DNA from 3 places in the Metabacillus litoralis genome. Region 2 is predicted to be linked to each of the others. Evidence: riboswitches for the same ligand, from Rfam matches in the RefSeq annotation. Region 2 holds a riboswitch; each other region holds the start of a gene.
The links. Region 2 has a riboswitch for S-adenosylmethionine ahead of D9842_RS09125 (5-methyltetrahydropteroyltriglutamate--homocysteine S-methyltransferase). Riboswitches for the same ligand answer to the same signal wherever they lie in the genome.
Positions count from the first base shown of each region.

Region 1: another riboswitch for S-adenosylmethionine. It lies ahead of D9842_RS19980 (transporter substrate-binding domain-containing protein); the one in region 2 lies ahead of D9842_RS09125 (5-methyltetrahydropteroyltriglutamate--homocysteine S-methyltransferase).
Region 3: another riboswitch for S-adenosylmethionine. It lies ahead of mtnK (S-methyl-5-thioribose kinase); the one in region 2 lies ahead of D9842_RS09125 (5-methyltetrahydropteroyltriglutamate--homocysteine S-methyltransferase).

Region 1 is NZ_CP033043.1:4,104,568-4,112,988, reverse strand. It holds gene D9842_RS20010 (ABC transporter ATP-binding protein) at 1-104, opposite strand, end outside; gene D9842_RS20005 (FecCD family ABC transporter permease) at 104-1,135, opposite strand; gene D9842_RS20000 (FecCD family ABC transporter permease) at 1,132-2,166, opposite strand; gene D9842_RS19995 (iron-siderophore ABC transporter substrate-binding protein) at 2,168-3,241, opposite strand; gene D9842_RS19990 (LysM peptidoglycan-binding domain-containing protein) at 3,430-4,227, opposite strand; gene solA (N-methyl-L-tryptophan oxidase) at 4,366-5,508, opposite strand; SAM riboswitch class I at 5,696-5,798, shown strand; gene D9842_RS19980 (transporter substrate-binding domain-containing protein) at 6,014-6,832, shown strand; gene D9842_RS19975 (amino acid ABC transporter permease) at 6,854-7,576, shown strand; gene D9842_RS19970 (amino acid ABC transporter ATP-binding protein) at 7,573-8,310, shown strand; gene mmuM (homocysteine S-methyltransferase) at 8,359-8,421, shown strand, end outside.
Region 2 is NZ_CP033043.1:1,876,520-1,884,940, forward strand. It holds gene D9842_RS09115 (TetR/AcrR family transcriptional regulator) at 176-736, shown strand; gene D9842_RS09120 (YjcZ family sporulation protein) at 1,079-1,180, shown strand; gene D9842_RS09125 (5-methyltetrahydropteroyltriglutamate--homocysteine S-methyltransferase) at 1,314-2,417, opposite strand; SAM riboswitch class I at 2,632-2,731, opposite strand; gene D9842_RS09130 (macrolide family glycosyltransferase) at 2,858-4,036, opposite strand; gene D9842_RS09135 (helix-turn-helix domain-containing protein) at 4,033-4,473, opposite strand; gene D9842_RS09140 (aspartyl-phosphate phosphatase Spo0E family protein) at 4,776-4,952, shown strand; gene D9842_RS25820 (hypothetical protein) at 5,061-5,204, opposite strand; gene D9842_RS09145 (hypothetical protein) at 5,376-5,564, opposite strand; gene D9842_RS09150 (BH0509 family protein) at 5,849-5,995, shown strand; gene adhP (alcohol dehydrogenase AdhP) at 6,358-7,371, shown strand; gene D9842_RS25825 (hypothetical protein) at 7,580-7,720, opposite strand; gene D9842_RS09160 (D-serine ammonia-lyase) at 7,906-8,421, opposite strand, start outside.
Region 3 is NZ_CP033043.1:518,283-526,703, reverse strand. It holds gene D9842_RS02390 (pyridoxal phosphate-dependent aminotransferase) at 1-917, opposite strand, end outside; gene D9842_RS02385 (carbon-nitrogen family hydrolase) at 1,023-1,811, shown strand; SAM riboswitch class I at 1,969-2,115, shown strand; gene mtnK (S-methyl-5-thioribose kinase) at 2,209-3,411, shown strand; gene mtnA (S-methyl-5-thioribose-1-phosphate isomerase) at 3,474-4,526, shown strand; gene D9842_RS02370 (methylated-DNA--[protein]-cysteine S-methyltransferase) at 4,813-5,304, opposite strand; gene D9842_RS02365 (PAS domain-containing sensor histidine kinase) at 5,331-7,520, opposite strand; gene D9842_RS02360 (acyltransferase family protein) at 7,958-8,421, shown strand, end outside.

The DNA of each region.
Region 1 (8,421 bases), 2.2 Mb from region 2:
CTTATTTTATTGCTTGGAATGCTAATACTTACATCATGTAAAATCGTTTTATTATCGTATCCAGCAGTGATTCCTTCAGCTTGAAAAGCATGTGTCGGTTTCATTATAAATCTCCCTTTCGATTCATTCGGATAAGCAAGTAGATCAAGTATGGTGCTCCAAGTATGCCTGTAATCACACCAACAGGGTATCTAGCAACAAATGCGAATTGTCCTATAAGATCTGATGCTAAAACTAAAATGATGCCAACAAGACCTGCTGGGATCACACCTGAAAATCCTACACCAACTAGTCTTTTTGCAATAGGTCCAGAAAGGAACGCAACAAATGCGATAGGTCCAGTTGCAGCGGTAGCTAATGAAATAATAAGCACCGAACTGATAATAAGTACAAATCGTGTCTTATTTGTATCAACTCCAAGTGAAGTTGCAGCTTGCTCCCCAAGCTCTAACATATCTAATCGTTTTCCGAACGCGATAATAATGGGGGCAAAGATAAGAACTGTGATCATAAGAGGGTACAGTTCCTCCATTTTAGCTCCATTTAGACTACCACTTAGCCATCTCATTGCAGTTGGAAGATCATGCTGTTGACCAATCAGCAATAAGTAAGATACCACAGCATTTAGCATGGCTTGAATACCAATTCCTATTAATATTAATCTACCAATTGAAAAAGAAGTACCTTTTGATAAGAGAAAAATAGCCATTACTGTAGCAAGTCCACCGATAATAGAAGCAATTGAAACAAAGGTATTACTTGCATGAAGGACGATGATACAAAAAACAGCAGCAGCACTAGAACCAGCTGTTATTCCGATCACATTAGGATTTGCTAGGGGATTACGAAGCATCGTTTGAAAAACATACCCAGCAACACCAAATGCAAATCCAGCAAAAACACCTGCAACCATTCTTGGAAAGCGTATTGTTCCCACTGCAAATGATGCACCTTTTACTTTCTCACCCAGTAGGACACTTATGACATCTGAAACAGGATAAATGGTGTTTCCTAGCATAAGCATTGTGCAGCAAAGTGCAAAGGCAATGAGTGCAAGTAAAGAAGTTACAAGGACAAAACGACGACGTCTTTTTATTCTACCTATCATAATAAGATTCATTGATTCATTCATCATAGTGCACGCATTTTCGCTTTCATAGTTATTAAGATTAAGATAGGAGCCCCAATAAATGCAGTAACAACACCAACTTCAAGCTCACCAGGACTTCCTAAAATTCGACCGAAAACATCTGATATTGTTAGGATAATAGCACCTGAAAGAGCAGACATTGGGATAACATATCGCAAATCAGGACCAATCATGAGTCGAATCACATGTGTTGCTAATAAACCAATAAAGCCAATAGGACCTGCGAGTGCTGTTGCTACACCGCACAATAGTACTCCTCCCAAGGCAGCGATAAGCCTAAGTGTTCCAGTACGTACACCTAATCCAGTAGCAGCTTCATCACCTAATGCTAATGCATTTAGTGCTGGAGCAGTAAAGATGGCTATTAGGATTCCAACAATAAGAAAAGGAATAAAAAGAGAGATTGAGCTCCAATTTCCTGCACCGACACTACCAACTTGCCAAAATCTAAATTGATCCATAACGTTTGAGCGAGGAATCATAATGGCCATTACAAGAGAGGATAATGCAGCACTTGTAGCAGCACCTGCTAAAACGAGTTTAAGGGGCGTGGCTCCGCCACTCCCCATTGAACCAATTCCGAATACAAAAATGGCAGTTAGAATTGCTCCTGCTAATGCAAGCCAAATGTATTGACTAGCACTACTAATATTTAAAAAAGAAATTCCACAAACGACGAATAGTGCTGCCCCTGTGTTAACTCCCAGTATGCTAGGGTCTGCAATAGGATTACGAGTAACCGATTGCATAAGAGCACCAGAAACTCCTAATGCAGCACCACACATAAAACTAAATACTGTTCTAGCAATTCTTTGGCGAACAACATTGGCTCCATGCGAATCCACATCAGGATGGAATAGGCCATCAATTAGCTCATTCCATCCAACTATGCGAGATCCAAAGGCAAGAGAAGCCAATACACATATACCGAGTAAAACGATAGAAAGTATAAGTACTTTTATAAAATTTTTCGGTATAAGTAACTGCTTATTTTCTGAAACGGATGTATGATCCATTTTATTTCACTTTGCTTACAGCTTCTGAGAGTAATGTTAAATACTCATCAATTGAGTACTCAATTGAAAGCGGGCTTGGAGTACCTGCTGCTGCAAGTGGAGTGTTATCTCCAATAATCACAACAGAGCCTCTCTCTATTGCTGGGACTTTTCCAAGGATTGGATCAGCCTGTAGAGCTGCAAGTGTATTTTCATCACCATATGATACTAAAATTTCAGCATCGTTAAGCATGTCGGCATTTTCAGCACTTACTTCTATATAGAAACTATTAGGATCAGTTATTTGACTTGTAATACTTTCAGGATATTCCATTCCTAGCTCAGTAAGAAATGCACCACGTGGGTCTCCTGGTGAGTAGATGTAGAACTTAGATAAATCTTCGGCACTAATACTTACAAATGCAGCCTTTTTCCCTTTAATTTCAGCATGTTCACTAGCTTTTTCTTCAATTAATTTCTCTGTGTCGGCAATAAGTTGCTTACCTTCTTCTTCCATTCCCATACCCATGGCATTGAATGTAACTTGTTCACGCCATGAAGCTACCCAAGGGCTCGTTTGATAGGCAACAACTGGAGCGATTTCACTTAATGTATCATATTCTTCTTGAGTAATACCAGAGTATGCTGCAAGAATAACATCTGGATTAACATCTGCAATTGCTTCAAAATCTAAACCATCAGTATCTTGAAAGATAGTTGGCGTTTCTGCATTAAGTTCTTTTAACTTTTCTGAAGTCCAAGGTAACATACCGCTATCATCTTGAACACCATAGTTTGCAGCTGAGAAACCTACAGGCACAACACCAAGAGCAAGAGCAACGTCATGGTTTGACCATGCAATTGTAGCAACGCGTTCAGGTTTTTCTTCAATAGTCGTTTCACCAAATGCGTGTTCAATCACGATTGGATATTCAGCTGTTGCTTCTTCGTTTTCCGTTGTTTCTGTATTAGTTTCCTCATTCGATTCTGGTTCAGTATTTTCAGTTGTTTGCTCACCTGAACAACCAACTAGTACAAGCATAAGGATCGCAATTAATAATGTTGAGAGTAATGAAATATTACGTTTAGCCGTCATTTTGTAAACCCTTCCTTAACATAAGTTTATTTGATAATAATTATCATTATCACAAATATATATCCTATTTAAAAGGTTGTCAACAGTTCTTGTGTGGTGCCTGGCACTTCCCGATAAATGTCGAATCATTAAAAAAACAGGTACTGAAAAACATACCTGTCTCTTCGAGTTAATTGCAATAAAGGTTTCTAAAACCTCACAAGCACCTGAACTAAATCCTCAATACTTCCATCTCGTGGACTTCGAGTGTAAACCCATAATTCACCAGACCGAGCAGTCGGTTGCTGATTAAATGTGATTGGTATGGAGAAGAATCCATATGAAGGGGCACCTGCAGTTGTTTGGATCGGTGCTTCCTGAGTGACAACTTGATCATTATCATCAACAATACGATAGAGAATGACTCCTTCAAAGGCACGGGCAAATCCTGAAAGTTGCTGACCAGCACGAATGACTGTTCCGGGTAAAGGTTGAAAAACAACAATATTCTTAGACGTTGGAAGCGGGATAATGAGTTGGTATCCCGGATAAATCACATCGGGTGAGATACCTATTCGTTGGCGATTGGCATCAAGTAATGTTGATAAAGATATTCCAAAGCGTTTGGCAATTTTGTTTAATGTATCTCCTTCTTCAACTAAATAAACAAGAGCAGGAACGCGAAGAATTTGATTTTGATAAATAACGTTAGGGTTAATAATTTGTGTATTTATCCCTTGAAGTAAATCTACATTTGTTGAATATCGTTGAGCAATGCTATTAAGTGTTTCACCAGCACTAACAATGTGATTCACCTGTCTATTACCAGGTGTTGAGATAACTAATACCTCTCCAGGAAAGATGAGATATGGATCTGTAACAGGAGGGTAGATCGCATTTGCTTCTACTAGGAGAGGAACAGTTCCTCCAATTCTCGAGGCTATGGAATACACGGTGTCTCCTTGTTTAACCGTATAAACAAGAGAAGTACCATCAACGATAGGCATAACGATCACTCCTATGAATGTTTTGCTATTCATATTTATGATATTCGTTGAATTGATGAAGGATGATCAGTAAAGAAAACTAGTAAAATAAAAGTTCTTCCTGTTACATTACAGGCCTTCGTATATTCTGAAAAATTATTACTTACCAAACCTCTTAAGTGAAAAAATTGAAAGATCAAATGTGCTTTGTCCAATTACAGCTAACTCGCTTAATACTTCTCCCAGTACACTTGCAAATTTAAAACCATGTCCAGAAAAGCCACAAGCAAAAATGATGTGATCATGCTCAGGATGGTGATCGATGATAAAATCATTGTCGCTTGAAAGTGTATATAAACACGTTTTACCTTGATTCAAGGCTCCATTTGCTTCAGGCATGTAGTTTTTAAGGAAAAACCGGAGCTCTTCTTCATCTGTATGATAATGTCCAAAATTCTGAGTATGCTTGTTTGGATCAATTGCTTGTCCACCATCTGATTTGCCAATTTTAAGACCTGTTCCAGCTATGTTTGGAAATCCGTAACACATATTTTCCTTATCCTCTATATAAAAAGACGGGAAGTTACTGATATCATAAAGGTCAGCAGGTGTGTTAAACCAGCCAAAGGCCTTACGAGTTGGCTGAATAGGAAGTGCTAAATCAGGCAACAGCTTAGATGCCCATGCACCAGCAGTAACAATGACCTTTTTAGCCCAAAACACCTTATTTTCAGTTATGATTTTAACGAAAGATTTATGATCTGTTTCAATTTGCTGAACAGGAGTATTTGTCTCAAGCTGTGCTCCATGATGAATAGCGATTTCTTTGTAGGCTTGAATAGCATTTTCACTATAAATGAACCCTGATTCTGCTTCAAAGCATCCAATAAAATGTTCTGGAACAGAAAATCCCGGCCACCTTCTCTTCACCTCATTGCTAGTAAGTACCTCTAATGGCAATTCATATTTATTTGCAGCAGCAATTGTTTCCTGTAGAAATGCAGAGTCTTTTGGTCCGAGTCCTATAACACCTGTTTTCTCAAAGATCTTATAGCCAGTTTGTGCTTCTAAATCCTCCCATAATTGTTGAGCACGTTTAACTAAGCTTACATACTGTCTGCCTTCACCATAGGCATGCCGAATCATTCGAGTATCTCCATGGTGGCTTCCACGATTATGTGGCGGATCAAAGGCATCAATTAACACAGTCTTTACTTGCTGTTGTGCTAAAAAGGCACCAGCTGCCATTCCCATCGTTCCTGCACCGATGATTGCTACGTCAAAAATGTGTTTCTTTTCCAAGCTATGTGCCTCCTATCTCTTTCATCAGTTGTAATGTTACAATGTTTAAAATAATAAAATTTAATAGATTCCTGGACTTTTAAATGGTTAAATTTATAGGAATTCTGCTAAAAATGGGATATTAGTAAAAAATTGTTTGACAATAGTCTTAATATTAAATAATATCATACTATACTAAAAACTGAATATCTTATCACGAGAGACTGAGGGACAGGCCCGACGACGTCCAGCAACCATCATTTATGAAAGGTGCTAATTCCTGCAGAGTGTTTCATTCTGAGAGATAAGGTTTAGATAGAAAAAGCCTCTTTCTGATTGAAGGAGGCTTTTTTGTTTGATAAAAGAACCGAGAAAGACTAAATTGCCATATATAATAATTCGAAATTTACATAAAATTTAAAATAATCATTGCAATACCAATTCTATTCGTTATAATAGCACTATTATTCCTATGAATTTAGTGAGAATTAATATTTACATCATAATGAAAAAAGGAGTCAATGAAATGAAAAGAAAATCTCGATTACTTGTACCAATGATTGCACTATTAGGCTTAGCTGGAATAGTAAGTGGTTGTTCATCAAAAGAAACTGCAAAAGAAGAAACAGGTGATAAAGTCATTTTAGTTGGAACACAAAATGATTATCCACCTTTTGCTTTTGCTGATGAGAACAATGAACTTACTGGATATGATATTGACGTAGTGAAGGAAATTGATAAAAAGCTAGATGGTTATACGTTTGAATTTGTTGCTACACCTTGGGATAGTATGTTTCTTGCATTAGAATCAAATAAAATTCAAGCAGTTGCAGATCAAATAGCAAAAACACCTGAACGTGAAGAGAAATACTTATTTACAGATGAATCTTATTTTGCTGCAGAAACCGTCATTGTTGTGAAATCTGGTCGAACAGATATTAAGTCAATAGAAGATTTAGAGGGTAAAAAGGTCGGAGCGTTGGCTGGCGATTCTTATACGCTTTTGCTAGAAGAACATAATAAGAAAGCTGAAAATGACATTATTCTAAAATATAGCGAAAGTGGTACTCCTTCAGAGATTTTACAAGATGTACAAAATGGACGCATTGATGCCTATGTTAATGATCCAATCATGATTAATACGGTTTTGGAAAAATATGATCTTGATGTAGAGATTGTTGGACAGCCTATCGTTCAAGATGATATGGGAATTGTATTTAAAGATGAGAAGCAGGGTGAGGAATTAAAAGCACTGGTCGATCCTGTTATTAAGCAACTGAAAGAAGATGGAACGTTAGCTGAACTTTCGAAAAAGTGGACTGGTGGAGAATATATCCCTGAATAAGGTTGAAGAAGGGAATTCAAAATGGAAAATTTATTAGATATTGGTTTTTTAATAGAAAGCTTTCCTGCTGTTGTTGCAAGGTTACCAATTACAATTGGCATTGCGGTAGGCTCATTAATTATAAGTTTATTTATTGGACTTGCCACAGCACTTATAAAAATCTATCAAGTTCCAGTATTAAAGACAATTTCTTCTTTTTACGTTTCTTTTATTAGAGGTACACCATTGTTGGTGCAGATTTATCTTGTTTTTTATGGCATACCAAAAGTAATTTATTTAATTCAAACGGAATACGGTTTGCTTCAAAATTTTGATGTGAACATTATTGCTCCAGAGATTTATGCATTATTAGCCTTTTCAATTAATTTGGGTGCGTATTTGTCTGAAACGATCAGATCAGCCATTGAATCTGTTGATCGAGGTCAGTTTGAGGCGGCTAAAGCAATAGGGATGAGTTCAACCCAAATGATGCTTAAAATCATCTTCCCGCAGGCCTTAACAGTCGCAATACCTAACCTGGGAAATATGTTCATCAGTACGATTAAGGATACTTCCCTTGTTTTTATTATTGGCGTTATTGATATTATGGGACAAGCCAAAATTATGGGCTCACGCGGACTGGCCTTTTTTGAAGTGTATATAGCTGTTTCGATTATTTACTGGATTTTATGTATCGTTGTTGAGAGATTACTTGTTTTAGTAGAGAAACGTGTCCGGAGATATGAAAGAGGGATTGCCTCATGATTAAATTAGAAAATATCCATAAATACTTTGATCAGCAGCATGTGTTAAAAGGGATTGATCTTTCTATTAACAAAGGAGAAGTTGTTTCTATTTTAGGTCCAAGTGGTTCAGGGAAATCAACATTATTACGCTGTATAAATTTCCTTGAAACTCCTACAAGTGGTGTTGTTGAGATTAATGATAAAAGAGTAGATGTTCAATCAGCAGGTAAGGCAGATATTTTGTCACTAAGAACTTCAACAGGAATGGTCTTTCAACAGTATAATTTATTTAAAAATTTAACTGTGCTACAAAATGTCATGATTGGCTTGACCAGTGTGAAGCGCATGAATTCAGTTGAGGCTAGTAAGGTAGGAAAAGATCTTCTTGAAAAGGTTGGCTTGAAAGATCGATTAAATCATTATCCAGCACAGCTTTCAGGAGGACAACAGCAAAGGGTTGGAATTGCTAGAGCGCTAGCATTAAATCCAGAAGTGTTATTGTTTGATGAACCAACCTCCTCTCTCGACCCAGAATTAGTTGATGAAGTTTTATCCGTGATAAAAGCTGTTGCAAATGAAGGAAATACAATGCTGATTGTGACTCATGAGCTTAATTTTGCACGTGAGATCTCTGACCGAGTTGTTTTTATGGAAGATGGAATAATTCTTGAAGAAGGAACGGCAGAACAAATTTTTAGCAATCCTAGCGTTGAAAGAACGAGGAAATTTTTAAGTAAAGTATTAAAGAAGTAATGGTTTGATTCCTTCTTGTAGCTTTACGGTAGGAAGGAAAAGGATGAAATGAACCCGATTGAACAAATTTTAAGGGATTTCCCGATGATGATACTTGATGGAGCTATGGCA
Region 2 (8,421 bases):
AATAATCCATGATGCAATGTTTATTGTATTTCACCCTCTCTTGCGACTTTTTCCTTTACACTCTATCATTATATGGACACGGTGTTGCCTATTCAACAAACAGTTATTTTAGATCTGTGATTTTTCCAACATATTCATCCATTGTGTTGGAAAACGATGAAAAAAGGAGAAATCTATGACAACTTCAAAATTAGATCGCCGTAAAAAATATACGCGTATGGTTCTGAAAGAAGGTTTAATCCAACTGTTAAAGGACAAACAGATTTCTTCCATTACTGTTAAAGAAATCTGTGACGTAGCTGATATAAATCGCTCTACATTTTATGCTCACTATTCCGATCAATTTGACCTTCTTGACAAAATTGAAGAAGAATTGATTGAAGATATGACAGGGTATTTGAGTCAATACAGCTATGAAGAAGACGACCTAAAGATGATTGAAAAATTGTTGGATTACTTCGCTTCGAAGCAAGAAATTTGCAAAATACTTTTGAATGAAAAAGTGGACACAACATTTCAAAAAAAGGTCATGACAGTCGCACATCATTTCTTTATTAAAAACTGGAAAGCCAATAATCAATTTAATGGATATCCATCTGAATATTTAAGTACGTTCATCATTAGTGGAAGTATATATGTAACCAAAGAATGGTTAAACAGAGGAATGGACAAAACACCCAAACAAATGGCTGAAATAATTAACAATCTTATAAAAAATGGCCTTTTCGGGACATAGGGACAGGTTCCTTGTCCCATATCAAACAAAAAAAACCTCATCTCATTTTTTAAAATCCAAATTAAAGCTTTATCCACTATTGTCCAGTTCAAATTATTCGTTTAAGAATAAACTATAGTAATCCTAAGCACCCATGTAAGACCTCTAAAAGACGCTCTCGATAGAGTGTCTTTTTATGTATTTTTCGAAAAAGCTATAAAGCACTACTTAACGTGACCCCTCCTCCCCTAAGGCTCGCCAGCGGGCGGTTTTCGTCATTTATCGAAAAATGATGACTACGTCCAAACCAATCATGAAAGTCTTCATATTATAAATTAACCTCAGATAAAGGAGGTGAAAAATATGTCAGGTGGATATGGTTCTGGTGCAGGTTTTGCGCTAATCGTAGTACTATTCATTCTTTTAATTATCGTTGGTGCTGCTTATGTTGGCGGTGGTTACTAATTTAAAAAAGTAATTCAAAATTAAAGCAGGCTACAGCGTAGTCTGCTTTTTGAAAAATAAGGATATTGATCATCACATTACTTATTTCCACAAAAAAAGCGAACAACAATCTACTGTTGTTCGCTTACCATCCTTATCCCCAGATCTCTTTTGAAACATCAACAATGTATTTTAGCTTCTCCCACTGCTCTTCTTCGGTTAAGATGTTTCCATGATGTGTTGAAGCAAACCCACATTGTGGACTAATGCATAACTGCTCTAATGGTACATATTTTGTTGCTTCTTCGACACGAGCTTTAATATTTTCCTTATCTTCTAATTGTCCATGTTTTGATGTGAAAACCCCAAGAACAACTCTTGGACCATCGTTTGGTATATAATCTAATGGCCCGAAGTCACCAGAGCGATCATCATCATACTCTAAGAAAAATCCGTTCACTTTTTCTTTTGCGAATAATGTTGGTGCAATTTTAGCATAGCTACCTTCAAATGCCCATTTAGAACGGTAGTTACCACGGCAAAGGTGAGTAGTAATCGTTAAATCTTCTGGCTTATCTTCAAGAACGCCATTTACAACACGTAAAGCTAAGTCAATTAATTGTTCACGCGAAAAACCACTATCATTAAACGGAATTTCCGGTGCATTAAGTCCAGCAATATATACATCGTCTAATTGTAAGTAGCGGCAACCAGCATCATAAAATGCTTTAATTGCATCCTTATATGTTTGAATAACATCATTCGTATATTCTTCAATATCTGGATAAAATTCCAGGTTGCGGATCCCTGCATTAAATAATTGATTCGGGCTAGGAATCGTTTGCTTAGCAACCGCACGATCTCCGACAATTTCTTTAAACTCGATAAAGTCTTTAATATGTGGATGGTCAGGGTTAAATGAAATTTTTCCGATAACACGAACATCGTATCTCTCAGTTTCCTCACCTTTGAACGCAAACCCACTTTCAGGAACATATCCCTCTACACCATTTAGATGCTCTAGAAAATCGGTGTGCCAAAATCTACGACGAAACTCTCCATCGGTCACAGCTTGTAAACCAACTTCGATTTGCTTATCAACAATTTTTATAATTTCTTCCGTTTCAATTTCGTGTAGTTGCAGAGACGTTAAATTCCCCTTTTGGAAATCCTTTCTTGCTTGATGAATTCTTTCTGGACGTAATAAACTTCCAACGTGGTCGGCTCTAAAAGGCGCTTTTACTAGTGTTTTTGTCATATAAATCTCTCTCCTAACTTTGGGTAATTGAAATTAAGGGCTATAGATGTAATCCCTAGTGAAAAAAGGATCAGGTCAGCAAAATGTAATTATAAAATCACCAGGGTAAAAATATGTAGGCTTGTTTTTCCTATAGACTTTACTATACTTTTAAAACAAAAACCCCTCTTCCAAAAGAAAGAGGGGGTTAGTTATTTATAAATATGACCTGATCCTCTTATCTCAAGCATGATTGCTCTGGAATTGGCACAGTACTATAACAGTCCGCTGCCGAGGCTTCAAAGGGCCAGTCCCTCCACCTCTCTTGATAAGAAATTTTTGAAAATATTAAATTGTTTTATTACTATACAATTAAACTATGAAAGCTGTCAACACTTATAGAGAATTTTACCAATCAAAGGAAAGGTTTCTAGTTAAAATACCGGACAAGTACCTGTGCTTTATCCCCTTTCTTTTATTTTATTTAAGATAATAATAGCGGCTTTTTTAGCTCCTCCTGCATTCCGAAAGGTCTCTGAAATTTTTTGTGCATTTTCTGAGTATATTTCATTTTTTATTATGCCATCTACAGCTTTTTCCAAAAAGCTCGGTTTGCTTCTTCTTAGTTTAATCCCAGCTCCAAGTTCTACAACTCGATTTGCTACGACCCTTTGTTCACTATGCAACGGAAATAACACCATTGGAACTCCAAAGTACAAACTTTCATTTACACTATTCATTCCACAATGTGTAATAAATGCATCTGCTTGCTTTAAAACGGAAATTTGATCGACATGGTTTTTCACAATAATATTGTCCGGAAGATTGCCAAGAGAAGCAATCTCTGTTTTTTCACCAACAGACATTAATACTTTGTATGGACCATTCGCAAAAGCACTTATACAATTTTGGTAAAAATGTTTATTGTGATTAAGTACAGTTCCTAATGAAACGTAAATAAGTTTGTTATGATTCACTTCATTCGATGCTGCTGTTTGCCGAATTGAAGGACCAACGAATGTATATTTGTCGGAAAAGGTTTCAGCCATCGGTTGAAATTCTTTTGATGTATACACAATTGTATCTGTGTCATTATCATTTTGAACGATGGAGATAAAACTATTTACTTCATATCCGTGTGAACGGAGCAATTCCATTTTCTTGTTTATTCTCGGCATTCCCGTTATCATACGTACGATTTCTTGTAAACTACGTTTCATTAATTTTGCTGTATGATTATTAAAAGCAAAAGTTGTTGTTGAACAGATATAAGGAATTTCCAATTTCATTGCAATTAATTTTCCCCAAAAACATAAAGAATCAGAAACAATGCAATCAGGCTGGTATTCTCTTAATTCTTGACACACCTTCTCATCCAAAGCAATTGTTGTATCTACAATCATTTCTATTAAAGCAGCAAAATCTTTTCCCACTTTGCGATTTAATTCTTCTTGGGATATCGGGGGTAAGAATTTATCACATGAAATAAACCGAGCACCAGCGCTTTCTATTTTTTCTTGAAATTCTAAAAATGAATAATACCACACTTCATGACCTTGGCTTACTAACTCTGCTACTACAGGAATTGTTGGGTTTGTATGTCCGTGTGCTGGAATCGAAAAGAAAACAATTTTTCTCATTCTATTTCCTCTTCTGTTACGTCTTCCCTACGAATCATTTCTGCAAATTCCAGAAAAGCATCACTTTTTAAGACGGCAATACCTTTTGTCACATCTTCCCCTAATACAACCAGTTTATCGCCTGATTTTATTTGATACATCTCCCTCGCTTGCTTCGGTATAACAATCTGGCCTCGTTCTCCTACCTTTACAACACCAAAAAATTGTTTCCCCTTTGGAGCAAGTTGTTCAACCTCTTCCTCCTCCAGTTCACCAGATAATTGATCTAAAGTAACTTGAAAGATTTCAGCTAACATTTTACTTTTATAAATATCAGGGAGTGCCTCCTCATTTTCCCACTTTGCTACAGTTTGACGAGAAACATTTAATCTCTCAGCTAATAGTTCCTGACTCATTTTATTCTTTTTACGCAAAATACGAATATTCATACCAATCATACTTTCAACTCCTTATATGTATTACTATATCTATGTCCTATTGGGAAGTCTATCAAGTTTCCCATACATTTCATGTTAAAAATTGTGGCGAAAGGTTTGATTAAAGAAATTAACGATATGACCAACAATAATTGCTCTAAACAGTGATTTGTATAAAAAACAAACTAAGGGACAGTGAACCTGTCCCTTAGTTTGTTAAGTTTTTGTCATTTAGATTGTTTTTCTGTCGAAACACTTTCATTTAAAGACAAATTTTTGCATAATATTCCTTGTGTCTATTTTATTTTCGGAGGATAAGAACGATGGCTAAGGAAACCAAGCAACTGATGATGTGCATTAATGGTCTTAAATCTGATTTATTTCAAATTGCGGAAAATACCGGTCTAGATAGTCGGTATACGTTGGAATGTAGTATTCAATTGGATGAACTAATTAAGCGATATCATCAGGAAAATGAAAAAAACAATACTATTGAATGACTCAAAAATTCATTTAACCAAACCTCATAGAAGGATTTATTAATGATATATAATCCAACTTACATAAACTTAAAGTCTTATAAAAAAAGAACCACCTGATAGGTAGCTTTAAAGTCTAATAATTTCTTTTTCATACACTAATTCAACTAAATACTTTTCATCGATTTTCATAATTTCAAGTTGTCCATTTTGATAATCATGCAATACTGTGTAAAGACAACCGTTATACATTACTTTATCATTTACAAACATTAGAATTACCTCTCACTTTAAAGATCATTTTCTAACATATGATAACGAATGAATATTAATTAATGACAGTAAACTTATTACAAATCGGTAAATTTAATGTAAATTTCCTATCTGGTTCATTTATTAAGAATATATTTTTGCCAAAAAAAATTGGGACAGTATACTGTCCCTCTAGAATCCACCTTCCCCTCCCCCGCCATTTAGATGATTTAGATGATTAAATTGATTTCCCAACACTTCAGACTCTACATTATGATTCCCTTTGTTAACATCTGGAGGAACAGCTCCTGTTTTTTTATCAAAATATATAGCTAGTGTAATTACAATGCTTAATGGTATCAAAAAAAGCAACCAAATCACAAAATCTCCCCTTTTAGTAGTCGACATACCCAAAAATAGAGTATTCAGATTATTTTTATTTTACCATAATTTTTCCATTAACTACAGATTTTCTCCTGATTTAACTAGTTTATCTCCCTTAAATAATCAATAAATAACAATTCTATATTGTTTTTAAAATAATAATCTCAAATTGATATTTGTTTAATATCAATTTGAGATATATAATAAAAACAAGAACAAAATAGAAAGCGTTCACAACACTAACAAGACAACGTTTTTTCCATATTTAAGGAGGATTTACCATGAGCCAATTAGCTAGACAATCTAAAGTGAAGGATTTATTAGCGAAGAACAAATTCAATGAAAAAGAAATCGCAGAAATGACAGATCCGCAAATTGAATACTATCACTGGCTCTATTTTGAAGATTCTGTTTACGACTATATGTAATTTACTATATTAATAAAGAAAAAGCTTTTGTACTTTGTACAAAAGCTTTTTTGTTTTTACAATCCCCTTTTAAAGCTCATGAATCCCTAAAATACGGAACAACTTTTTAAACCACGATTACCAAAAATACGAAACATCGCCAATAATTTGATTATTTCATGCCAGAATTTTGGCCTACTTTCAATTCATATCATGTTAAAACTAGTTAATAAAGCTTATAAAATCATATCTTTTATAAAAAGTCTAAACTTTAGAATCTTGGCACACCTCTTGCATATATGTTTATCGAAAAACAAAGGGAGGGCTTAAATATGAAAACAAGTGTTGACCAACAAGTAACAAATCCAGTTATTCCTACAACAATGAAAGCTGCAGTTGTAAACGAATTCAAACAAAAACTAGAGGTAAAAGAAATTCCAGTCCCAACTCTTGAGTATGGCGAAATTTTAGTGAAAATTAAAGCATGTGGAGTTTGTCACACTGACCTTCACGCTGCACACGGTGACTGGCCGGTAAAACCAAAGCTTCCATTAGTACCTGGACATGAAGGTGTTGGAGAGGTCTTAAAGATGGCAGAAGGTGTCACTTCCATTAAAATTGGAGATATTGTTGGTATTCCTTGGTTATACTCAGCTTGTGGTGAATGTGAATACTGCTTAACTGGGAGAGAAACACTTTGTCATGATCAGTTAAATGCCGGCTATTCAGTTGACGGGGGTTATGCAGAATATTGTAAAGCACCTGCAAACTATGTTGTAAAAGTACCAGCTGGTGTTGATCTTGCTGAAATTTCTCCAATTTTCTGTGCTGGGGTTACAACATACAAGGCTTTAAAAGTAAGTGAAGCTAAACCTGGTGACTGGGTAGCGATTTATGGTATCGGCGGTCTTGGACATGTTGCACTGCAATATGCAAAAGCAATGGGCTTCAACGTGATTGCTGTAGATATTCAAGATGACAAGCTTGATTTAGCATCCGAGTTAGGAGCAGATTTAACAATCAATGGCTTAAAATGTGATCCTATTCAGGAAATTAAAGAAAAAGTAGGCGGAGTTCAAGCAGCTGTTAGTGTTGCGGTAACGAAAAAAGCATTTGAACAAGCTTATGGATCTGTTAAGCGTGGTGGAACTCTAGTCGTTGTTGGTCTTCCAAACGATGAGTTACCAATTCCAATTTTTGATACTGTTCTTAACGGTGTTACTGTAAAAGGTTCAATTGTTGGAACAAGAAAAGATCTCCAAGAAGCCGTGCAGTTTGCTGCAGATGGAAAAGTAAAAACAAATATTTCAACAGAGCCACTTGATAACATTAATGAGGTATTCGAAAGAATGGAGAAAGGTCAAATTAACGGACGTGTTGTACTAACACTTGAATAGTCGTTAATTAGTATGGACGAGGATAACTTTATTTTTGTCGAGAGTAAAATCGTCATCCCTTTATTAACTTAATTAACCATATAATAAAAAAACAAAACCATAAAAAAAGCGTTCAATTGACCAAAATTACATGGTACAAATGAATGCTTTTTATCTTTGAATGAAAAGCACAATAAAAGCTCAAGAACTGAGAATTCCTTGAGCAATACTAGTTATGAAAGACACCACCTATAAATCCATCTGTTAGTTCATAGCCAAATATAAATGATCCAATAATATAAGCTAATATGAAGGCAATAATTATTCCAACAAAGTTATTTTCAATTTGCTTTATTTTTTCATTTTTCATGGCTTTCCTCCTGCATTTACCTTTAATAACGATTATTCTTAATATTCCTACTTGAATTTAAGTTATACCGATTATATAAGCGGGTAAATACATTCAGTTAAGCTTTCAGAACAGGTTTTAAATATTTTACCAAATACATGCCATCTACAAAAAATACCCAATAAACCAATAATTAAAATTATGATTTATTTCTTCAGAAAATATTTCCCCTTTTCATAGTTCTCCTTCTTCATCTCTTCCGGTAACATGCTTCCCCCTGTTGCCCACACCAAATGAGTTGCATGAGGATACTGAAATTCGGGTTGATGAATTACATGTATTACACCTGGAAATCCTGCTAAAGCTGAAGGTTCTAAATTTATATCCTCTGTGTCAACTAACATAGTAAGCAGTTGAAACAGATGTTTATCTTCAACAGTATAAACCCCACTGATGAGTTCTTCTAAAAGCTTTCCAACAAAACCAGAAGGTCTGCCTACAGCTAATCCGTCAGCTTCTGTGACATTATCAATATCAAAATCTTGGACAGAAACTTTTTCATGTAGTCCAGTTAATAAACCTAGTAGCATTGCTGGAGAATGAGTTGGCTCTGCAAAGAAGCAATGCACAGCATCCTTAAAAATCAATTTTAAGCCGAAAGCAACTCCGCCTGGACCTCCACCCACACCACAAGGTAAATAGACGAATAGCGGTTTTTCTTC
Region 3 (8,421 bases), 1.4 Mb from region 2:
GCATTTCTACGTGATTCGTAACGTGCATTTAGTTCTTCAACACATGTTTGCGGACTAAGTAACGCATGTGCAGCTGCTTCTTGAATAGCACTAAATACACTTACATACATATGATCTTGCAATAAATTTATAGCTTCAATCACTGAAGGATTTCCAACAGCAAAACCAATTCTCCAACCAGCCATATTAAAGGTTTTGGAAAAGGTATAAATTTCGATACCGATATCTTTAGCACCAGTTGTTTGTAAAAAGCTAATTGGCTTTTTTCCATCAAAGCCAATTGCTCCATATGCAAAATCATGAACCACACAGATGTTATTTTCTTTTGCGAATGAAACTGTTTCCTCAAAGAAACTTTCGTTTGCCGTAGCACCAGTAGGATTATTAGGATAATTCAAAAACATTAGCTTCGCCTTTTCTACAGCGTCTTTAGATAAGCTCTTGTAATCCGGTAGGAACTGATTTTCGCTTAATAAAGGCATCACTTCCATTTTGGCACGTGCCAATTCTACTCCTGACCAATAATCCGGGTATCCAGGATCAGGTACAAGCACAACATCATCCGGATTTAACAAGCATTGAGGAACCTCAACTAACCCAGCCTTTCCTCCGAATAGAATCGCTACTTCACTAGCAGGATCTACCTCCACTCCGTACTCTCTTCTGTAAAAGGTTGCGACAGCTTCCTTTAAAAACATTTGCCCACGAAATGGCGAATATTTGTGATTTTGAGGATTTCTAACGGCTTTCTCCATTGCCTGAACGATATGTTCCGGAGTTGGTTGATCAGGGTTACCCTGACCTAAATTAATAACATCATGTCCCTGCTCTACAATTGTATTTACTTTTGCAACAAGACTGGCAAAAAATTGCTTGGGTAATGTATTTAATAAATGGGATTGCTCAAAAACTTTCATTTTCTACACCTACTCAAAAAATTCTTGAAATTCTAGTCACAAATCATATATTGTTAGAAGCAACTTGTAAAGTAAAAATTTATAAATGAAGGTGTGACTGAAAAAATGAAACCTATCATTGCATGTATTCAACTTGATATTAAATTTGGTGATCCTGATTTTAATTATGAGCAAGTAGAAGAAAAAGTGGCATTAGCAGTCGAACAAGAGAAACCGAACATCATTGTCCTTCCTGAGCTTTGGACAACTGGCTATGATTTAACTCGCCTTGATGAAATAGCTGATCATGATGGCGAGAGAACAAAAACATTCCTAAGTAACTTAGCAAAAAAGTATAATGTTCACTTTGTTGGTGGCTCTATTGCAAAAAAAAGCAAAGATAGCGTGACAAATACGATGTATATTGTGGACAATAACGGAGAGTTTATCCATGAATATAGCAAGCTTCACTTATTTAAACTCATGGATGAACATCATTTTTTAGTTTCGGGAACTGAAAAAGGGTTATTTGAAATAGGTGGACTGAAAAGTGCAGGAGTCATTTGCTACGATATCCGTTTCCCGGAATGGATACGCGCTCATACAACAAAAGGTGCAGAAGTATTATTTGTTGTTGCTGAGTGGCCTATGCCAAGACTTCATCATTGGAAAACACTACTGCTAAGCAGAGCCATTGAAAATCAATGTTATGTTGTTGCATGTAACCGTGCTGGGTCTGATCCAAATAATGAATTTGCAGGACATTCTCTCATCATTGATCCATGGGGAGAGATAGTAGCTGAAGCTAACGAAAAAGCCGGAATGATCTCAGCCGAAATAGACGCTGAAGTTGTCAAAAAGGTACGCAGTCAAATCCCAATCTTTGATGACCGCCTACCACAATTTTATCAATAAGAAACTTCACAAATATTTAGGCAATTCCCAATAATATATTGACAAAGATAAAGTAACATTGGTAATATCCTAATCAAGCGATATATTTTTCTAGAAAAGCATTAATTTTTCGAATACTTAATATGCTAAACATATACTTATGTTTTAAATAAAAAATCTCTTATCAAGAGTTGGCAGAGGGACTTGGCCCAATGACGCCGCAGCAACCGACCATATTTCATCTTAAAATGAAATAATACCTGGGACTTCCAGTTGGGCACGGTGCTAATTCCATCAGAAAGAAAATCTTTCTGAAAGATGAGAGGTGCGAAGCAATGACTTCAAGCCTCTTTCAATCTGGAAAGAGGCTTTTCTTTTTAGAAAAGCCTCCAAAAACAAAAAATTGGAGGATAAATAAATGTGTGCACATAAAAAATCACCTATTTACGAACCACTAACTGAAAATGGAGCAATTGCCTTAGCAAAGAAATTACAGCTGCTTTCTGAAAATAGTCAACTAACATGCAATGAAATTGGCGATGGAAATTTAAACTTAGTTTTCAGGGTGAAAGATCCAGAAAATGGAGAAAGCATCATTATTAAACAAGCATTACCATATGCGAAGGTAGTTGGTGAAAGCTGGCCGCTAACTCTTGATCGTTCCAGAATCGAAACAAATGCACTTCTTAAGCAAGCGGAATTTGTTCCACAATATGTACCAAAAGTTTTTTATTCAGACGAATCATTAGCAATAACAATCATGGAAGATCTATCACATCTTGAAATTGCTAGAGCAGCCTTTATTAGTGGAAAAGATTTACCACTATTATCTCAACATGTTGGAGAATTCCTTGCTAAAACATTGTTTTATACATCTGATTATGGAATGGATCAACATTATAAAAAATCATTGGTTCAACAATTCATCAACCCTGATCTTTGTAAAATAACTGAAGACCTTATTTTTACTGATCCCTTCTTCGATCATGAAACAAACGATTACGAGCCAGAACTTCAAGATGATGTAGAACAAATTTGGCAGGACAATGAATTAAAGGTTGAGGTTGCTAAACTTAAACAGATCTTTCTAACAAAAGCTGAAGCACTATTACACGGTGACCTGCATACTGGAAGTATTTTTGCAGATGAACAAGAAACAAAAATCATTGATCCTGAATTTGCTTACTTCGGTCCTATCGGCTTTGATGTTGGTCAAGTATTTGCGAATTTACTTTTTAATGCATTATCTCGAGAAACGAATAAACAACAAATTCTTTTCCATCATTTAGAGACAACTTGGGATGTGTTTGTAAGAGAATTTTCAAGATCATGGGATAATGATGGTTTAGAAATATATACGAAGTTAGACGGCTACTTAGATTATGTTTTAGAACAGATCTTTGAAGAAGCTACTGGATATGCAGGATGCGAATTAATCCGACGAGCAATCGGTCTAGCCCATGTAGCTGACCTTGACACAATTGAACCATATGAAAAGAAAATTTCTACAAAGCAAATTGTCCTAAAAATCGGCAGAGAGCTTATTGTAAATAGAAAAACAATTAAAAACACGCAACAAATTAGAGACCTTGTTAACCAAACAGCTTTATCAGTAATCTAAAACACATTGATCTATTCTACTAGTGGTTCAACACATTTTTTTAAAGGAGTTTTTTTCATAAAATGTTAAACGAAAATTTTGCCATTCCTCGTTCCGTCATATGGAAGGAAGATTATGTCTCTTTATTAAACCAACAAAAGATTCCACAGGTAACGGAATACCTTGAATTAAGAAACATTGAAGATGTGTGGGAAGCTATTCAATCTTTAAAAGTTCGAGGTGCCCCAGCTATCGGAATAACTGCTGCATATGGTTTAGCTCTAGCAGCTTTGCAGGATCAATCAAAATCATTTGAGGAGTTTCATCAAAATTTACAGAAAAGTCATGATTATCTCGCAAGCTCAAGACCAACTGCTGTAAACTTATTTTGGGCACTAGATCGACTTATGAAAAGTGTGTCAAATGTTCAAACAATAGATGAAGCAAAATCAACAATCCTTAAAGAAGCCATCTTAATTGAAAAAGAAGATGAACAGGTTTGTCAATTAATTGGTGAACATGCATTGAGCGTTTTCAAAGATGGAGACAGAATTATGACGATTTGTAATGCAGGATCTATAGCAACTGCAAAGTATGGTACAGCACTTGCTCCTTTTTACTTAGCCAAAGAGAAAAATATTAACTTAAGTGTTTACGCATGTGAAACAAGGCCTGTCTTACAAGGAGCACGTCTAACTACTTGGGAGCTTATGCAAGCAGGTGTTGATGTTACACTTATAACTGATAATATGGCAGCACATACGATAAAGTCCAAGGACATTACTGCAATTATTGTTGGAGCAGACCGTATTGCTGCAAACGGTGATACAGCAAATAAAATTGGAACATTTAATTTAGCACTTTTAGCAAAATCATTTAACATTCCTTTTTATGTTGCTGCACCTCTATCTACATTTGATCCCTCTATTACTGACGGAGATCAAATACCGATTGAGGAACGCAATCCAGAAGAGGTTACTCAGATTAACGGCATTCAAGTTGCCCCAAAAGATGTGAAAGTGTTTAACCCTGCTTTTGATGTTACTCCTAATATTTTGATCGCAGGTATCATAACGGAAAAAGGAATAATAACTGGAGAATATACGGAAGAGATCAAAAAATTATTCTCCAATTAATATTTCTAATTAAATCCATCTATATACAAAAAGGACCAAAGCCTAGTTTAACACTAGAGCTTTGGTCCTTTTTGTTTTTCAATTAAGATATTTTTTTCCTTTTCTGAAATAATATGAAGTTTTGATAGTATAGAAGTGTAAAAGAGAACTTTTTTTGGACGTTTGCTTTGATTCCACATATAACTTGCCCCTTTCTTTACCTTACGCAACTTTTTTCTCTTACTCAAATAATATGTTGCAAAGGAAAAAATGTGACAAGTAGTTAGTTGTTCCCTTGATAACCATGTTAGTGTTTAAATGCAATATTCTCATGAGTTAAAAGCTTAGCCTTTAACTCATTTTTATCTCCAGCATAACCGGTCAGCCTTTGATTCTTCCCTATAACACGATGACATGGGATAAATATTGGCAATTTATTTGCTTTATTTGCTTGCCCAATAGCACGTACAGCGTTCTTGTTACCAATTTTGACGGCAATGTCTTGGTAACTACAAACCTGTCCAATCGGAATTTGACGTAACTCAGTCCAAATCTTTTTTTGAAAGTCAGTGCCTTTTATCTCAAATGGTAGGTCAAAGTTTGTTCTTCCTCCATAAAAATATTCATGAAGCTGTTTTACTGCTTCACGAAGGATATGATGTTGCCCATCTTCCACAAGCTTGTTTGCACCTTGAAATTTATTAAATTGTTCTATAGTTAAAAATAAATGAGTAATTTCTCCAAGTGTCGATACAATTGTAAGTCTCCCGATTGGGGAGTCATAATAAGTATAAAACATTTGTGTATATCCTCTTTACTATTTTTTTATTGTGTAATTGGAAGGGTAATATGAAATGTTGTCCCTTTCCCTTCTTCACTTTCAACCTCAACTTGACCTTGATGTTCCTCAATTATTTTATAGCTTACCATTAAACCAAGCCCTGTTCCACGTTCCTTCGTTGTGTAAAATGGTTGACCGAGTCTTTTTATTTTATCCTGCGAAATACCTGAGCCCCTATCTCTTATGGAAATTAAAAGCTGATCTTCATTTTTCCGTTTTACTGTAACATCAATTTGTCCTCCATCAGGCATTACTTCAATCGCATTCTTTAACACATTTATAAACACTTGCTTTAGTTGATTTGGTTCACAGAATAATAATGGCAAGTTTTCTTCAATATTTAGTTGCATCTGGACATTTACTAAAATGGCCTGTGCATTTAGTAATTCCATTGTTTCTTTTACAATTGTTCCAATATCTTTATTAGAATACTGAATAGCTTGAGGTCTTGCTAAAATTAAAAATTCAGTAATGATGGATTCTATCCTACTTAGCTCAGATGTAATAACATTAAAGTACATAGAAAAGTCCTCTTTAACACTTCCCTCTAGCAGCTGAATAAATCCTTTTAATGCAGTCATTGGGTTGCGAATTTCATGGGCAATACCTGCTGCTAGTTCTCCAACTACATTTAATGTATCTGATTTTCTAAGTTGTTCTTCTAACTCTCTTTTCTCTGTTACATCCCGAAAAACAGCTAGATTCATATTTTCATTAATATGATTCTTAAGAGCAATTTCTAAAATCATTTCTTCTCCATTTTCATTCGTATACATGATTTCTTGTATGTTCTCTTCATATGACTCTAGTGTTTTGTACTCAGGGTCTGCATGAGCGTGTGAAAATAAAATATCACATATTCTTGATGATTTGATATCTTCCGATTTTAAATTCAAGATTTTTTTAGCTGTTTCATTGGCTTCAATGATTTCAAAAGAATGGTTAAATAAAATAATTCCATCCATTGCACCATCAAAAATACTACGAAATTTATGTTCACTTTCCCTTAATATTTTTTCCATCCGTTTTCGTTCACTAACGTTCCGAAAAATTGTTAAATGATGACCATCCAGTATGTCCATTTTAGAGGTAAACTCAAGCTCTTTGTTTTGTCCATTGGGCATATGGAAAAGTAATTCTTCCCTTATTGCCCCTGTATTAAAGTATTCGTTTTTCACTTTAAGAAAACTTGGAGAGGTTTGATCAACAAAATCCAATATGTTACGACGAACAAGCTCTGTTTCATTTAGCTCAAATGTACGACTTGCAGCCTGATTCACCTTCATAATTTGACCATGTTTATCCCAAATCATAATGGCATCTATCGCATTTTCAAAAACCTCTCGAAAACGTTCTTCACTTTTATATAGCTGTATTTCCATTGACCTTTTTTCTGTAATATCCCTCATAATGGCCATGTAAAAGCCATCAATAATGTTTGAAGTTGTTGTAAACTCGAATATTTTCTTACTACCATTTTTCAAGATAACAGGAAGCTCGCCTTTTGCGCTTCCATTTTCTTTTAACATCTTCCACAGGTTATCAAGTCTATATTTCTCATGTTTATCAATAAAATCCTCTAGTCCAAAAGAGTTCAACTGCATTTTCGTTATTTCAAAGCTTGCGCAAAAAGAACCATTCGCATCTATAAAATCACCGTTTTGATCAAAAATAACTATTCCATCCACTGCACGATGAAATAGATCTTTAAAAAGCTGTTCATTAATTGTACGCTCACGTTCAAGCATTTTTTTAAATGAAACATCTTTTATCATAGCAAGGTCATAACCGTTTATTGCTTTTTTCCGTAAGGAGATTTCTAAAAATTTAACCTGCCCATTATCTAATTTTACAATTAATTCCTTCCTAACTGGATCATCATGATAAATATCATCAATGACTTGCCTTATTTGATTGCTTGGAATAAGAGATAAAAAGTCATAGAGATTTCGTTTACATAACTCTTTTTTCTGCAATTGAAACATATGACATGCGGCGGAGTTTACATCTATAAATCTCATATTTTCATCAAAAATTGCAACAGCATCTAGTGCACCCTCTAATATATTTTCATGCTGCAGCAATTTAAATTTAAGCATTTCATTCTCTTTTTCTACTTGAGCCAATTGTGCTTTTAAGGCAACGATTTCGCGATCCTCCATCGTTTGCTTCAATCTTTTCACCCCTAATCACGAACTTTCTACTATCATGTATTCTACAAGTTATGGCATTGTCCTTCACCTATCTACAAAATGATAGAAAATGTTTCTTTTTTACTGTGAAGGTTGTAATATAGTAAAGTATTTCGACAACACTATTCGGTTTAAAGGAAAAGGCTGTCATCTATCTTACAAAAAGATGACAGCTTTATTACGTCCCCTAAAAAAGGAGCAGCTTTATCGAAACATACTTTAGTAAGGTTTTTTCATCTACAAAGCTTTTCAAACAAGTATGTAAGAAACTATGTATATTTGTCTAAAATGAGTCTATCTGCAATCTTACAGTAGGGACTTTTTTGAAAAATGATACAAAGGTACCGTTTAAGCGTACCTCAAATTTGGGAAGAGAAGGATAGTTTAACGATTTAAACTTCTGAAGGAAAGGTGAGCGCATGAAAAATCGTGTTAGCTATTTTGATAATGCAAAATTTTTATTAATTTTTTTAGTTGTTTTTGGTCATGTTATCCGGCCATTTATAGATGAAAGTCCAATCATGATGACTATATATAAATTTGTCTATACCTTCCATATGCCGGCCTTTATCCTTATCTCAGGATATTTCGCAAAAGGGTTCAAGAAAAAAGGATATGTAAGCAAAATCGCTAAAAAACTAATACTTCCTTATCTTATTTTCCAAGGAATCTATTCGGTATATTATTTTTTTGTTGAGAAACAAAATGCAAATGTTCTTGATCCACTAGATCCTCACTGGTCTTTATGGTTTTTAGTTAGTTTGTTTTTCTGGAATCTTTTTTTATTTGGTGCAACAAGGCTTTCCGCTAAATGGTCGCTTGCGATTGCCTTTATTATCGGGCTTTCAGTTGGGTATTTAGAAGATATAAGTAATTACTTAAG